One region of the Alteromonas sp. 14N.309.X.WAT.G.H12 genome, then DNA from elsewhere that is predicted to be linked to it. Evidence: riboswitches for the same ligand, from Rfam matches in the RefSeq annotation. Region 1 holds a riboswitch; the other holds the start of a gene.
The links. Region 1 has a riboswitch for thiamine pyrophosphate ahead of V5298_RS17895 (TonB-dependent receptor). Riboswitches for the same ligand answer to the same signal wherever they lie in the genome.

Region 1 (7,573 bases):
TAGCAGCAAGCCAGACATAAGCCAGAGCCAGAATAACGGCACACCATTCAGCCAAACTGGTGTCGGTAATCTGGCTCCAAAACGACTGAATCTCAGTCATCGTTGGCTTTTCGCTCTTGCATAGCATCGAAATTTAAGAATTTCGCCACAAAGATAGCCTGCCCCACTTCTTCATGTGTACGTTGCATTTCTTTACCCAGTATGGTCATCACCTCGCCATAATCGCCGGTGACCTGTGTACTGGTGGAGCAGGTTGTCACAGACAGCGCTGGATAGCTGTTTAACCGTTCAATAAACTGCGCAATAGGCGGAATATAGGCATTAACTAACGGGTACAGTGAAAGTTCGACCATCACTTGCATAATAAGACTCCTTAAAATTGAAAACGGGTTGTTATCCCAAACTGGCGACCATCACCAAGTTGGTAATAAGGTTCATCAAAAGCATACGCGTCTCTTGGATCATTACTGAATCCGCCAAAGCCTCGGGTATAATAGGTTTTGTCGAACATATTTTTCACCCACAATGAGGTACGCCAATCGCCTGCCACCCAACTCACATCGGTATTAAATAAAGTGGTTGCCGGTGATGTCACATCATGACCATCTGAGAACCGGTACTCATCTTTAAAATCCATATCAAATTGCCACACCAAATGTTCAGTAATCCACCATTCGCTAAAGAGGTTTGCGGTGTAGCGCGGCGCTTGTGCTTGCTGCTGCTTTTCAACCCAACTCCCGTCAGCGGTTTCATAACCTTCAAAGGTTGCGTTTAAGTAACCTAGGCTACCATTGAGTGTCCATACCTCATTCACCTGCCACGTCAGTTCTAACTCGGCGCCTTTGTTCGTGCCCACATCGGCATTGGCAATAATATCCACAAAGGTGGCCGAACCATCTTCACGGGTTTGTACATCAAAATCGCTAATCTGGGTATTTTCCCGATCCATATAAAAAATTGCCGCCCGTGCGATGAGATCTGGCGTAAAGACATGGCCTTTAAAGCCAATTTCATAATTGATGTTATATTCGGCGTCATAAAAGCGACTAGACTCACTGACGTCCTCGTCATAATTGATCCCGGCGCCCTTGTAACCCCGAGAAATACTGGCGTATAAGAAGCGCTCCCCGAACTGATAAGAAAGGGATAATTTGCCGCCCACCATGGTGGCATCATCATCAAAAATGACACTGGCGTTATCCTGATAATCGTAAGCGTAATTCTCTACACGCAACCCACTAGTGAGTATCAGGTTGTCGCTAAGATGGGTATCCAGTTGACCATAGATTGCCGTCGTCGTAGGTTTAAACTCGCTGATAAAATCGCCATCATTGTAGGTATATTCCCGCAATAAATCCTGTTCACTGTGACTATATCGCGCGCCCACCACCCAATCAGTGGAATCATTAAAAAGGCGTTGGTTATCACTGGAAGTGAATCTTAGTTCCGCAGTTTGCTGATCCACCCCGCGATAATACCCATCAAAAGAGGTATAACCTAAGGGATGAAAGCCCGTATAGGTCCAATCTTCATCATAACCGTACTCAAGATTATGACTGGCGTAGGTTAAAATCACTTCCACAAGCCCAGCGCTCGTTTGGTGATATAAGTGACCACTTACTGCGTGGGTAAGTTGGCGATCAAAACCGGGCTCATCAGACAAGGTGTGGCGGTTGTTATCCAACGAAAAGGCATCATAACCATTATCAATGTCATACCACCGATAGTTAACCGCCAGCACCGTATCCTCAGAAGCGTCCCAGTTTAAGGCTAAATGGAAGGCATCTTCATTAATATCATTGGTATCATCCCGCTCTAAGTAGTCATTCTCCATAAAGCCGTCGCTGCTATTATGGACAACGGCAGCGCGGTAGCCGAGGGTGTCGGTGAGCATGCCTCCGTGAGCCCCTTCAACGCGGAACAAGGATGTGTTCCCCGCCGTCATAGATATGTGGCTATCGGTGTTATCCCCTGTAGGCTGGCTGACAAGTTTAACGGCCCCGGCCAGTGCACCGGTGCCGAAAATAGTGGCTTGAGGTCCCCGGTAAATTTCAACTTGCTGGATATCAAACAGTATGCCGGCGGCAGCCAGCCCAGAGAAATCAAAATCATCAACCAGGAAGCTCACCGAGGGATTGATGGGTTCGGCAAATTGACTGCGTTCACCAATACCACGGATTTGGACAAATCGTCCTCTTGAGGCGCCGGTGGCAAAATTCACATTCGGGGCAACATTTAACATGCCATCGATATGATTGGTCTGCCGACTATCTATACGCTGAACGTCGATAACCGATGCGCTAGCACTCAGTTGGGCAAGGGTTGTTTGGCGAAAATCACCAGATACAGTGATATGTTCAATATCTGTTTGGCTTTCTGCAAATGCAGGAGACGCCAACAGTGCGAGAGTGAGTATGCGTGTGTTCATTTAGGATCTCTTTACGTGTAAAAAAGATCCGGCTTTACGGAAGGTATTGAGGCTAAATTATAGATTTACCATCCCTACGCCGGCATTATCCGGATCAGGTTAAAGGGTTCCCATGTTAGGATCTCAGCCGCTTTTCGCGGCACCCCTTGGCCTATTTGTTGTTATCGTCTCTTTGTTTGATAACAACGCACGGCAGTCTACCAACTCTTATGATTGAGTCAAGTTGAAGACTACCGCAGGGAGGATAAAAAAGCCCGCAGTGTGACGTGGCGGGCAATGTGGGCTAAAAAGCCCTATTTTTGGCGTCTAGCGCGCCATCCCATAAACCCTATTCCAAGAAGTATGAGTGACATGGCGGTAGGTTCACTAACTTCTGAAATAGAGGCATTCCGAAAGCGAACAGTCATATCGTTACAACCTGCTGACGCATCGCAATCGTTAATAAAAACGATATCGGTAATAAGGCCGGATAGGTAGTCATCTAAAGTAATGGAAAACGATGCCCACTGAGGTTCAGAGGTGTAAGTGAAATCATCAAGACCAAAATTTTGTGTACCGGCTAATGCAAAGGTGCGAGAGGCATCATAGTTTTGCTCGCCGCCTGAAAAATCCGCCAGCCAAATACCGGCAATTTCAGAGTAGGCGGCAGGATCGTCGTTGGAAGCTTTCATACGAAATTCAAAAGACAATTGGTAACTGCTATTGGCGTTGTCCAAATCCAGGCTTTGAATACCAAAGGCATCGTCAAGATTCAGCGTATACCACGCATTTTCTTGCAGACTTAATACACTTCCAGCATTATTCCAAGTGTAATAATTACCATCACTTTGCTGGTGTGCCGTTAGCGATTGATTTTCAAAATCAATCTCATAGGTATTAATAATATCGGCTTGCGCGGTAAATGCGCAGAATGTAGCCAGCAAAGTTGCAGCTTTCATGCTAAATTTCATAGGAGTTCCTTGAGCAGTGTTTGTCTTTCAATCATCAACAACATGCACTGCAACCCGGCGGTCTTAATGGCGGTGCTAAGATCCGTGGCTTTCCGTCCCTGCCTCACGACAGGTTTGGCGTTTACGCTCTCTTGAAGGTGACGTTTTTCAAGATTGTCGTTACAGGGGAAATGATAAGATGTGAGCATCTGGGTTAACAGGACACTTATGGGCTTTCTTTGCTACAGATCTGTCCATTCAAGGAACACATAGCGCCCTGTAATCGCATTTTTCTTATATGCGTACAGTGCGAATGGAACTCACGTGGATAAACAGGAGAACATGTGCAGTATCAAGGATTATTCTGGTCGGCTATCATACGTGCTTTATTAAGTCTTCGCCGCGATCTCAGCATTAACGATGATAGAGACATCACCATACTCGACAATGTCGCGGCGTTAGAGTCTGGCAATCTGCCCGAAGACACATTAGCCAACGTCATTAAGGCCTTATGCCCGATAAATCATCGTCAGCAACTTAGCCGATCCTTAATTGGTTATTTCGATTTTAATAAAATGAGCAACCTTGTGGTACTGCTCACCGCCAGCAAGCACATTGATGACGCCTTGTGCGTAATGGGAAAACAATACCGTCACTTACTGGGTTCAGCTGCCGATCTAACCATCACTCGGGACAACGACACCACATCCCTTGTATTCAACGTTGGTAAGCACGCCATACTCACTGATATGCGTTGCTATTTTCTGCTCGCTCTTTTTAGGCACCTCGCCGGTAGGAAATTTGATTTTCAGTCCATTAGCCTGCCCTTGAATAATGAAGATCCCTTATTGGCGTCACTAACCAAAGCGACCATAAAACCCAGTTCAAAGCAGGTCACCCTTACCTTTGAGAGTAAATGGCTTACCCATCCATCATTTTTCTATTCTCAATCGATACAAAAAATGTTGAGCAGTACCTTAGAGGAAAAAGATGACGTCCCACTTAAGCAACAAATAAAAGCGGTGTTTCAGCAGGCCGCCAGCCCTGCCCGGATCCGTACAGAATGGGTTGCCAGCCAACTTGGACAGACAGAATCGGCATTGCGCCGTCAGTTGCGCCAGGAATCCATTTCTTTTAGCGCATTACTCAAAGAATTTATACATGATCAATCCTGTCACTTACTGCTAAGTGGCGTCAAAACCGATGATGCAGCCGACCAATTGGGGTTTGCCGACAGACGCTCCTTTGAGCGCAGTTTTAAAGAACATACGGGTATTAGCGCCGGTCAACTAAGGCAAATAGGAAGTCGACTACGTTTTCAAAAAGGTAATGGCAACCTTCTCGGCGTGGTCGAAAACTTACCGCCTCTGCCCAACTCTATTCAGCGTTTGCTCAACATGGACGAAGACGAAATGACCCTGCCAAAGGTGGTATCGCTGATTGAACGGGATCCTATTTTTCAGGCGCACATTATGAGCAAGGCTAGCCGAGCGATTTACGGTACGCCACCTAAAAGCCTTGAGCAAGCCATTGGACGGAATCTTGGTCTGGGGAATATACGCCATCTTGCGGTTATTTTTGCCGCCCAGCAGCTGCTCACATCCCAATGCCGGTTTACCCAAATAAGTCAGTTAACCGACAGCATGTTATTAAGTAGCGAGCTATTTAACGCCCTGTTTGGTTTTAATAAATTAACAGAAGACGAGGGAGAACAAATCAAGCAGCTTTTATTGTTTGGAACCCTTTCGTTATTTCTTATCTTCCACGATGAATGTTTATTTGCCGATGGTGCCCTGACCAATTGGGAAGCATCCGAATCCTTTGCTGATTTTGTTGAACGCATTAACGAGAACTACGGTATTTGTTTATACGGAGCCACGTCTTTAATGCTACTTAGGTGGGGCTTTCACAGCGCGATTAATCAACAACTTTGGAAGCTATGCAACCCAGAGGCAAGCGCCGATCTACAAAATTTGCCGGAACAAATACGCTTCTGTCATAACATTGCCTTTTCCACACTGATGAAAAAGGCCTCTCCCTTAACCCTAGCATCTGAGGTTGAATTAACTGCAGAACAGACAAAGGGGCTTGCCGTTGTCATTAGTAAATGGGAAACCTCAGCCCCGTAAGGTTTCTCGGCCCACTTTCACCCTAAGGTTGATTACAAATTTAAGTTCTGAATCTCTTTTTCTGTTTGCGTTTTTAACCCTTCTAAGGTTTTCCCATGAGGTGTAGGCTTACGTGTTTTAGGATCCAGGGCAACAAACACAATGTCATCAGCCAGACAAATGGTTTTCTTTGTGGCTTTATTGCGCACCAGGCAAGATACGGTGATAGATGTAATGCCCACAGATTTGGTTTCTAGTCCAAATTCAACGATATCACCCTGTAAAGCGGGAGATTCGAAGGTGATTTCACCAATGTGTTTTGTGACCAAACAGTTGGTTTCTAACTGGCAGGTAACAAAAATGGCAGCTTCTTCATCGATCCATTCCATGGCTCGACCACCAAAGAGTGAGTTGGCATAATTTAAATCACTGGGCATAACAAGACGGCGAGACAAAAAGCGCATTAAAAACCTCGTAAACTAACGTAAAATGAAAACCGAGAGTATATCAAATTTCTAGTAAGGATGAGTTTGAAAACATTGATAAATTGGTTACTCATACCACTTTTTCAGCGACAAAATTGTGCCTATCATCGACAAAGTCTATTTATTGCCGGTGAAAAAGCCTGGGCGCTGGAAAAAGCGGTATCCCTTGTTGACGCTTTACCCAGTCACCTGAGCACTTGCTGGTTAGGTGAACAGACCAATATAGCCACAACGGTAAGTTACAACTTCTCGCGATACAAAGAGATCCTTGGCCGTGAATATGACATTGTTTTTCTCAGTTACCTAGATGGGTTTCGTCCTAGTATTTTTACCGCTGTCGCTGGAACGGTGAAAGCCGGAGGCACCCTTGTTGTATTATGTCCCTCACTGGAAACTTGGCCGACCCATGCATCAGTTACAAGCCCTTACTTCTTAAGCTATGGGTATGCGTTAACCCAAAGCACCTTTATCAGCAATTTTGTAAGTACGTTAGTCAGTCAGCAGGCCTGTGGCATAGTCACTGACCAAAGCGGTTACCTTCCTTCTCATAAAATTGCCAATCCGCGCCCCAAAAGCAGCCTCCCCTTTTCCACACCGGATCAACTTAATGCCTATGAAACGCTGATAAAACACTATCAAGCTGGAACACCGGCGATAGCCTTATTAGCCAAACGCGGGCGGGGAAAATCAACGTTGGCAGGCTTAGTCGCCGCCGACTTCATAAATAAAAATTTGAAGGTAGCCATAACCAGCTATACCAAACATTCCGCTGATACGCTAATGGCCACTGTGAATTCAGTGAGGCCTCCCCAGTCCAAAGACGGCCATCCATTACTCACATGGTATGCGTTTGACAATCCGGCACTTTTTAATGATGACATTGATGTACTTTTTATTGAAGAGGCCGCGTCCCTACCTATCCCAGTAACGCTTAAGCTGATTCATCACGCACCTTTTACACTGTTGCTTTCCACTACAGACGGTTATGAAGGTTCAGGACAAGGATTTCGCTATCGGGTGATTAAAGGCTATGACATCCCCACGATTACGATGACCCAGCCGATAAGGTGGTATGACGGCGATCCTTTAGAAGCCATTGCAGAACGCTTACTCTTTTTACCTAAAAAGACTGAAGATGACCAAGGATGTTCCCAAGGCTCCCTGACATACCATCATGGGAACGCCAGTACGATAGATGAAATCCATCTGTTTCAAATAATGGATCTATTGCGAGAGGCACATTATCAAACTACCCCAGACGATATTTTGCGGATCATTGATTCCCCCAACAACGGCTTGTTTTACCTTTTACAGCAAAACCAGGTTGTTGCCGCAGCCATTGTGGATGATGAAGGCGGCGAAAAATTAAGGGAAGTCAAAGAGGCTATCGCATCAGGAGCACGCCGTGTAAAAGGCCACCTCACAGCCCAATCCTTAGCATTAATGTCAACAAAAGGGGATTTTGCCACCCTTGTCACCAAACGCATTAATCGTATTGCTGTGCGCCCGGAACAACAAAATAACGGGCTAGGAAGCAAGCTAGTAGAACATATCATCAACCTTGCGCAGGCAGAAGGTGCGGATCACCTCACCGTTTCCTTTGGCACCACCCCCCCCCTTCTC
Region 2 (7,573 bases), on a different contig from region 1:
CTGCAACCTTAACCCTGGCGCGACTGGATATTCAGCAAGGCCAGCAACAAGCTGCCTTAGAACGCCTTGACCAACTTGATGAAAAAGCCTCCCGTCATCCTCAGGTCATTCGCGTAAAAGCCCAAGCCATGGGCGAGTTAGGTCAATGGCAGGCATTACAAGAAAGTCTGCCCCAGTGGCGTAAACCGTTAAAAGACGATTACATCACCTGGGCGCAAGCCGTGGCCAAAGGCAAGTTTGCCGAAATCGCCAGCAAGCAAGGGGCGAACGCCCTGCAACAGCATTGGCAGGATTTACCCCGTAAATTACGCAATGATGATGCGTATCGGGCAGCTTACGTGCAACAACTGCTAGAACAAGGCATGCACAAAGAAGCCGAGCTACGGTTAACGGAATGGCAGAAAAAAGGGCCTCACCCTGTGCTGTTACCCATGATGGCAGAGCTTAGCATGCCCAACCCAGACAAAGCCATTGCGGCCTTAGAGCAATGGATAAAGCATGATGACACCAACGCCCAGCTGTACTCTATTTTAGGGCGATTAGCCTATAACGCCGGTGACGATATTCTGGCTGAAAAAGTCCTGCTTAAATCGGTGAAGCTCAACGAGAATCCTAAAGATCTCATGATCCTTGCTCAAATCAGCGAACGCAGACACAACGATGCACAGGCATTGTCGCTGTATAAACGGGGTGCAGCCCTGGAGCATTAAACTTAATGCAGAAAAAAGCCCGCTTTATAGCGGGCTTTTTTTAGAACAATGCAAACTCGATCAGCCAATGAGGTTTACCAATACGGCAATGCTATACGCTAAAACACCGTAGCCAACATACAAGCCCCAGGCGATTTTCTTGCTACCGGTTTCCCCTTTCAGCATGGCGACTGTCGCCACACATTGCAAAGCCACCACGTAAAACAAGACTAATCCTAAGCCTGATGCCACCGTTAGACCGTCGGCCTGAATACGTTCGGCCAACCCAGCCACGTTGTCTTCAGCATCCCCCATGCCAAATAAGGTGCCCAATGCGCCAACAAACACTTCACGGGCCAAAAATGACATTAAAATAGCCACGCCATAACGCCAGTCTAGCCCCATTGGCGCAAAGACAGGTTCAATCCAGTGACCAATTTGCCCCAACCAACTATCTTGTAATGTACTGCCTAGCGGGAAATAACCGAGAACCCAAATACCCATAGACACCATAAAGATAACCGGTGCAGCGCGACGTATAAACTGAATACCACTGTTGAGAACTCGGTTAAACAACGGCTTCCAATGGGGTAAGCGGTAGCTAGGTAACTCCAGAATAAACGGCATGTCTGATTCTTCTAAATCCGGTGGCAAAAAGCGGGTAAGTAACTGACTCACCACCAGCGCCATCACAATGCCGAAAAAGAACAAGCCAAAAAAGGCAGCACCCTGTAAATCGAAAATACCTAAGAAGGTGCCATCCCGGGGAATTAACACCGCCACCAGCAAGGCATAAACAGGCAAACGGGCAGAACATGACATCAAAGGTATGGTCATCATGGTAATTAAGCGTTTGCGCGGAGACTCAATGGTACGCGCGGCCATAATGGCCGGAATTGCACAGGCATGCCCCGATAAATAGGGAATAAAGCTACGGCCAGATAATCCAAAGAAACTTAACGGCCTATGGCACACCAACGCCGCCCGCGCCAAATAGCCACTGTCTTCCAGCAAACCAATAACAAAAGTCAGCACCATGATTTGCGGCACAAATACCAGAAACGAACCGAACCCACCGAAAATAGCGTCGTTTAGAAAATCAGAGAGGATCCCGTCTGGAAACAGGGATGTGACCATGACGGCAAGTTCGCCAATACCATTTTCCACGCCGTCCATTAAGGGTGTGGCCAAGGTAAATACGCTTTGAAACAGCACAAACATCATGGCAAGAAAGATAATCGACCCCATCACACTGTTTAGCATGAAGCGATCCATTTTATTCTGGTTGGTCAGCACAATGTCGGTGTGAATGCCATAGGAAGATGCCAATTCACGACTGCGCGCCGAGGCTTTTTGGTGTGGCTTTAACGTACGCGTAGGTACGCTGGATTCGGGCGATGCCGCCACAGACAACATGGCTTGTTTAAACTCATGCAAACCATCAAGCGAACGGGCAGACAATGCCAAAACCTGGCTACCCAGTGCATTCGACAAGGCCTCGGTGTCGATATCCTCACCGATACGCCGTAATTCATCGATAAAGTTTAAAGCAAAGATCATGGCCTTGTTGTGCTCTTTGGCCAACTGCTGAACTTGCAGTCCCAGCACCAAACTGCGTTCTAAACGCGTGGCATCCAACAAACAAACCACCAAGGCGGTGTTGTCATCGGCAATGGCGGAGGTAATTTCCTTTATAGCGATTTCTTCGTCTCGGCTTAACCCATTTAACGTGTAGGTACCGGGTAAATCCACAAGGTTATAATCCTCGCAGCGACCGTGTTTAACTTCTACCGTCACACCGGGGTAATTAGCGACTTTTTGGCGCATCCCTGTGAGCTGATTAAATAATAAGGTTTTGCCTGTGTTGGGTTTCCCCACCATTAGAATACGTTGCATATAAGAAGACTTTCCTGTTACTGCTAAAGCAAGGCTTACTTAGTGACGAGCATGCACATGAATGTGTTGCGCCAACTCTTTTTCCACAGCAAATACGCTGCCGCCGAGTTGAATGATAATTGGACCGCCCCAAGGTCCTTTGCGCAAGCAGAAAACTTCCTGCGCGGTTTCTAACCCCATTTCAGCCAATCTAGCTGTAACTTTTTCGTGAAGATCAGGAGTCAGGGATGCAACGGTAGCCCGTTGCTGAGCTGGCAATTCCCAAAGTGTCATAATTTTTCTCTTTACTGCGCCGAAGGGTTGGGCGCAGAAGTTTTACGCCATACGCCATGAAATAGCAATAATTTTCATTCAGGTTATCAAAACCTGACCACCTACACCAGACACTCACCGACTAAGTTGCCGAAGATTCAGACTAACAACCTATTTTTTGTCTACAAACAAGGCTTGTCATGACCGGTCAACTACGCTTATAGTAAACACAGAACTTGTCGGAGTGCTTCGTCTTCCAGTTGGAAGCAAGCTGAGACCGTTAGAACGGGATCCGTAGAACCTGATCAGGCTAATACCTGCGAAGGGAACAAGAACGCAACACAGCTTTACACCCAAATCGTCTTCCACATCTGTTTTGGGTTTTCGCCTCATGTGTTGTCCCTTGTATACACTCCTGACAAGCATTTACTCTTTGAACACAAAGGAATTAATGCTATGTCAACACGACGTCAAAAGCGCGAACAAGCGCAACAATTTATCGCCTCATTAAAAGGCCAGGCTTTCCCTAACTCCCGCCGTCATTACGAAACCAACGCAGATGAAACGGTGCAAGTTCCCATGCGCCTCATTGATCAATCGCCCACCCCACTAAGCGACGGTCAATTTGAAACCAACCCGCCGATTCCCGTGTACGATGCTGCCGGTGTATTTGGTGATCCCGATGTTCAGGTAGACGTGACAAAAGGGATCCCTGCAATTCGAAATGCCTGGATCGAAGAAAGAGCAGACACCCGCTCCATCGCCAAGTCCGAATCCAGCTTCACGCAGGTACGGGATGCCGATATCACCACCGAATCCATTCGTTTTCAGGCGAAACCAATTACCCGTAAAGCCAAAGTCGGCCACAACGTTACCCAACTGCATTATGCCCGCAACGGCATTGTTACCCCGGAAATGGAGTTTATTGCCATTCGGGAAAACATGGGCCGAGCAGCCATACAAGACGAGCTTTTGCAGCAGCAACATCCCGGTGAAGATTTTGGTGCCCGCATTCCTGAAGTCATCACCCCAGAGTTTGTGCGCGAAGAAGTGGCCGCAGGACGTGCCATTATTCCAGCCAATATTAACCACCCTGAAGCCGAGCCCATGATCATCGGGCGCAATTTTCTGGTAAAGGTAAATGCGAACATTGGTAATTCGGCGGTGACCTCGTCCATTGAAGAAGAAGTGGAAAAGCTGGTGTGGGCAACACGCTGGGGCGCTGACACCGTGATGGATTTATCCACCGGTCGCAACATTCACGAAACCCGTGAGTGGCTGTTACGAAATAGCCCGGTTCCCATTGGCACCGTGCCCATTTATCAGGCGTTAGAAAAAGTCAACGGCGTTGCCGAAGATCTCGACTGGGCCATATTTCGCGACACACTGATAGAACAAGCCGAACAAGGGGTGGATTACTTTACCATTCATGCTGGTGTACGCTTGCCCTTTGTTCCTATGACAGCAAACAGAGTAACGGGCATTGTCTCCCGTGGCGGCGCAATCATGGCCAAATGGTGTTTGTATCATCACAAAGAAAGCTTCTTGTATGAACACTTCCATGAAATTTGCTTAATTTGCGCCGCCTATGATGTAAGTTTGTCGCTGGGCGACGGCTTGCGCCCGGGCTCCATTGCAGATGCCAATGACGAGGCTCAGTTTGCCGAATTACGCACCTTAGGCGAACTGACCCAAATTGCCTGGCAATACGATGTACAGGTAATGATTGAAGGCCCGGGCCATGTGCCGATGCACCTGATTAAAGAAAATATGGAAGAGCAGCTTCACCATTGCCACGGCGCGCCCTTTTATACCCTTGGCCCACTCACCACCGATATTGCCCCAGGTTATGATCATTTCACCTCAGGTATTGGCGCGGCCATGATTGGCTGGTACGGCTGTGCCATGCTCTGTTATGTAACCCCCAAAGAGCACCTTGGCCTGCCCGACAAAGAAGACGTAAAACAAGGGTTAATTACCTATAAAATTGCTGCCCACGCCGCTGATTTAGCCAAAGGACACCCGGGCGCACAAATTCGTGATAACGCCATGTCTAAAGCCCGGTTTGAATTTAGATGGGAAGATCAGTTTAACCTGGCGTTAGATCCCTACACCGCCCGCAGCTATCATGACGAAACCCTGCCCCAAGCCGCTAACAAGGTGGCCCATTTTTGTTCCATGTGCGGGCCCAAATTCTGCTCCATGAAGATATCCCAGGAAGTGCGGGATCAAGCCAATGCCAAAGCACAGGCAGAAGGGATGGAGGAAATGGCAGAAAAATTCTCTGCTCAAGGAAACCAACTGTATGTTGATGCCGCCAAAGCCGGAGCCTAAGCAATGAAAACGGTTCTTTTAATTGGTGGCATCGACAGTAGCGGTGGCGCGGGGCTGGCACAAGATGTTCGGGCCAATTGCGATGGCCAGTTACACACAGTCACCGTTTGTACCCTGGTATCGGCGCAATCTCATACCACCACAAATGGCGTGGTCGCGGTACCCAGTGACCTGCTTGAGCAACAACTGATCTGTGCTTTTTCTCCTCCTGGCCCTCAGGCGATAAAAATTGGGGCGTTAGCCAACGATGAACAAGGGGCAATAGTTACACGTTACTTACGGGACAACCCCGCTATACCGGTAGTGTGGGATCCAATCCAAAGCTCCAGCAGTGGCGGCGTACTTGGGGCCTTGTCCTTCGACAGTATTTGCTCCTTGTTGCCACATATCACCCTGCTTACGCCTAACTTAGACGAGCTAAAAGGGCTTACCGGCCTGCCCGTAAATACCGACAAACAGCAGTGGCAAGCAGCGCATAATTTAATGGGGTTTGGCTGTCAACACGTACTGGTGAAAGGCGGTCATCGTCATGGCAGTAACGAGATGTTCGATATCCTCTATCAACATGAAACCTGCTGGCACTACAAGCATAAACATCGCCAGCCGTTTTCGTTACGGGGCTCGGGCTGTTTACTGGCAAGCGCCATTGCCGATGCATTAGCCCGCAACTATCCAGTGGAAGATGCGGTGTGTATAGCCGAAGCTAAAATCGCCGGAGCATACCGCTTGGCCCATCAGGTAGATGATCAAAAAGCGGTGACAAGCTATGTGCCCTGCCCGCCAGCACTGGATGACTTTCCCGCCGTTTACCGGGGCTTTTTTGCTACGAAACCGGCGGTCACCTTTGCCCCCTTACATCATAAATCGCCGGGGTTATACCCGGTGGTACACAGCATTGAGTGGTTAGCTCGTTTATTGCCTTTGGGCATTCGCATTATTCAGTTACGGATTAAAGCCAGCGCGGCAAGTCACACAGCCCAGTTAAGCAAAACCATTAAGCAGGCAGTGGCACTGTGCGCCCGCTACAGCACCCAATTGTTTATTAATGATCACTGGCAATTGGCTATGGAACACGGTGCCTATGGCGTGCATCTTGGACAGGAAGATTTATCCAAAGCCAATACTGAGCACATTGCCCAAGCGGGGTTACGACTTGGCGTATCGACCCATGGTTACGCCGAATTATGCCGCGCCATAGCGTTGAAACCCTCATACATTGCCTTAGGTCACGTTTACCCTACCCGTACTAAAAAAATGCCGTCATCACCCCAGGGGCCAGCGCGACTTAAAGCCTATGCGGCCTTGTGTGGCGATATTCCTACTGTCGCCATAGGCGGCATAAACAGTGACAACTTAGATGAAGTGCTGGCGTGCAACGTTAATAGCGTAGCGGTGGTAACAGCCATTACCGAAAGTGCTAACCCCGAAGCCACTGCGCTGATGCTACAAAAAAGGATCAACCATGCTACGAGCTGATGAATATTCCCGGTATAGCCGCCATTTGCTGCTGGAAAACATGGACGAAGAAGGCCAACTGGCGCTAAAACAGGCAACGGTAGCCCTGTTTGGTGTGGGCGGGTTAGGACATCAGGTGGGCGCGACCCTTATCAGTGCCGGCCTTGGCAAACTGATGCTTATTGATGATGATATTGTCGAGCTAAGCAACCTGCCCCGTCAGTGGCTTTTCGATGAAGGTAGTCTTGGCCTTGCCAAGGTAGAAGCCGCCAAACAGCGACTGCAATCACTGCGCAGGGAATGCCACATTGATACCTTCAAAACTTACATTATCGACAGTAACTTAAGTGAGCACTTGCTTACGGCAGACATCATTGTTGATTGCACTGACAACCTGGATGGTCGGCTAGCCATCAACCAATTTTGCTATCAACACAATGTGCCGTTAATTACCGCCGCTGCCAGCGGTATGATATCTACCATTATGCCCATCAAACCCGGCGAACCCCATGGTTGTTACGCGTGTATCAGTGGTTCGGTAAGCCCACAAACCCATTGCGTAGATAAAGGCATTTACAGCCCTATTGTCGCCATGGCCGGGCAGTTTCAGGCCATGCTGGCATTAAATTATCTCACCGGTATTGCGCCTGTGAACTGGGGCCAGTTACATCGCTTCGACGCAGAAAAACTCACCTTACGCACTTTTAATGTTGGCCGTGATCCGGCTTGTAACGTTTGTAGAGACACCCATGAAAGTTAACTGTAATGGCAAGAGTATGACATTGGCAGAATCGGCCACCGTGGCCGATTTGATCGCTGAGTTAAACCCCCAATCAGACACGCTGGCGGTGGCCGTTAACCACACCATTATCCCCCAACCCGATTGGGCCAATCATGGATTGCGTTCTGACGATAATGTCGACGTTTTCACTTTAGTAGCAGGAGGG

Region 2: another riboswitch for thiamine pyrophosphate. It lies ahead of thiC (phosphomethylpyrimidine synthase ThiC); the one in region 1 lies ahead of V5298_RS17895 (TonB-dependent receptor).

What each region holds. Positions count from the first base shown of each region.
Region 1 covers NZ_JBAHZB010000115.1:2,189-9,761, reverse strand. Annotated here, with positions in the region: gene pnuC (nicotinamide riboside transporter PnuC) at 1-100, opposite strand, end outside; gene V5298_RS17900 (hypothetical protein) at 93-362, opposite strand; gene V5298_RS17895 (TonB-dependent receptor) at 374-2,428, opposite strand; TPP riboswitch at 2,483-2,585, opposite strand; gene V5298_RS17890 (PEP-CTERM sorting domain-containing protein) at 2,722-3,378, opposite strand; cyclic di-GMP riboswitch class I at 3,424-3,507, opposite strand; gene V5298_RS17885 (helix-turn-helix domain-containing protein) at 3,702-5,486, shown strand; gene V5298_RS17880 (acyl-CoA thioesterase) at 5,519-5,929, opposite strand; gene V5298_RS17875 (GNAT family N-acetyltransferase) at 5,996-7,573, shown strand, end outside.
Region 2 covers NZ_JBAHZB010000002.1:47,825-55,397, forward strand. Annotated here, with positions in the region: gene V5298_RS01655 (heme biosynthesis HemY N-terminal domain-containing protein) at 1-710, shown strand, start outside; gene feoB (ferrous iron transporter B) at 771-2,585, opposite strand; gene V5298_RS01665 (FeoA family protein) at 2,625-2,858, opposite strand; TPP riboswitch at 3,068-3,182, shown strand; gene thiC (phosphomethylpyrimidine synthase ThiC) at 3,294-5,171, shown strand; gene thiE (thiamine phosphate synthase) at 5,175-6,647, shown strand; gene V5298_RS01680 (HesA/MoeB/ThiF family protein) at 6,634-7,386, shown strand; gene thiS (sulfur carrier protein ThiS) at 7,376-7,573, shown strand, end outside.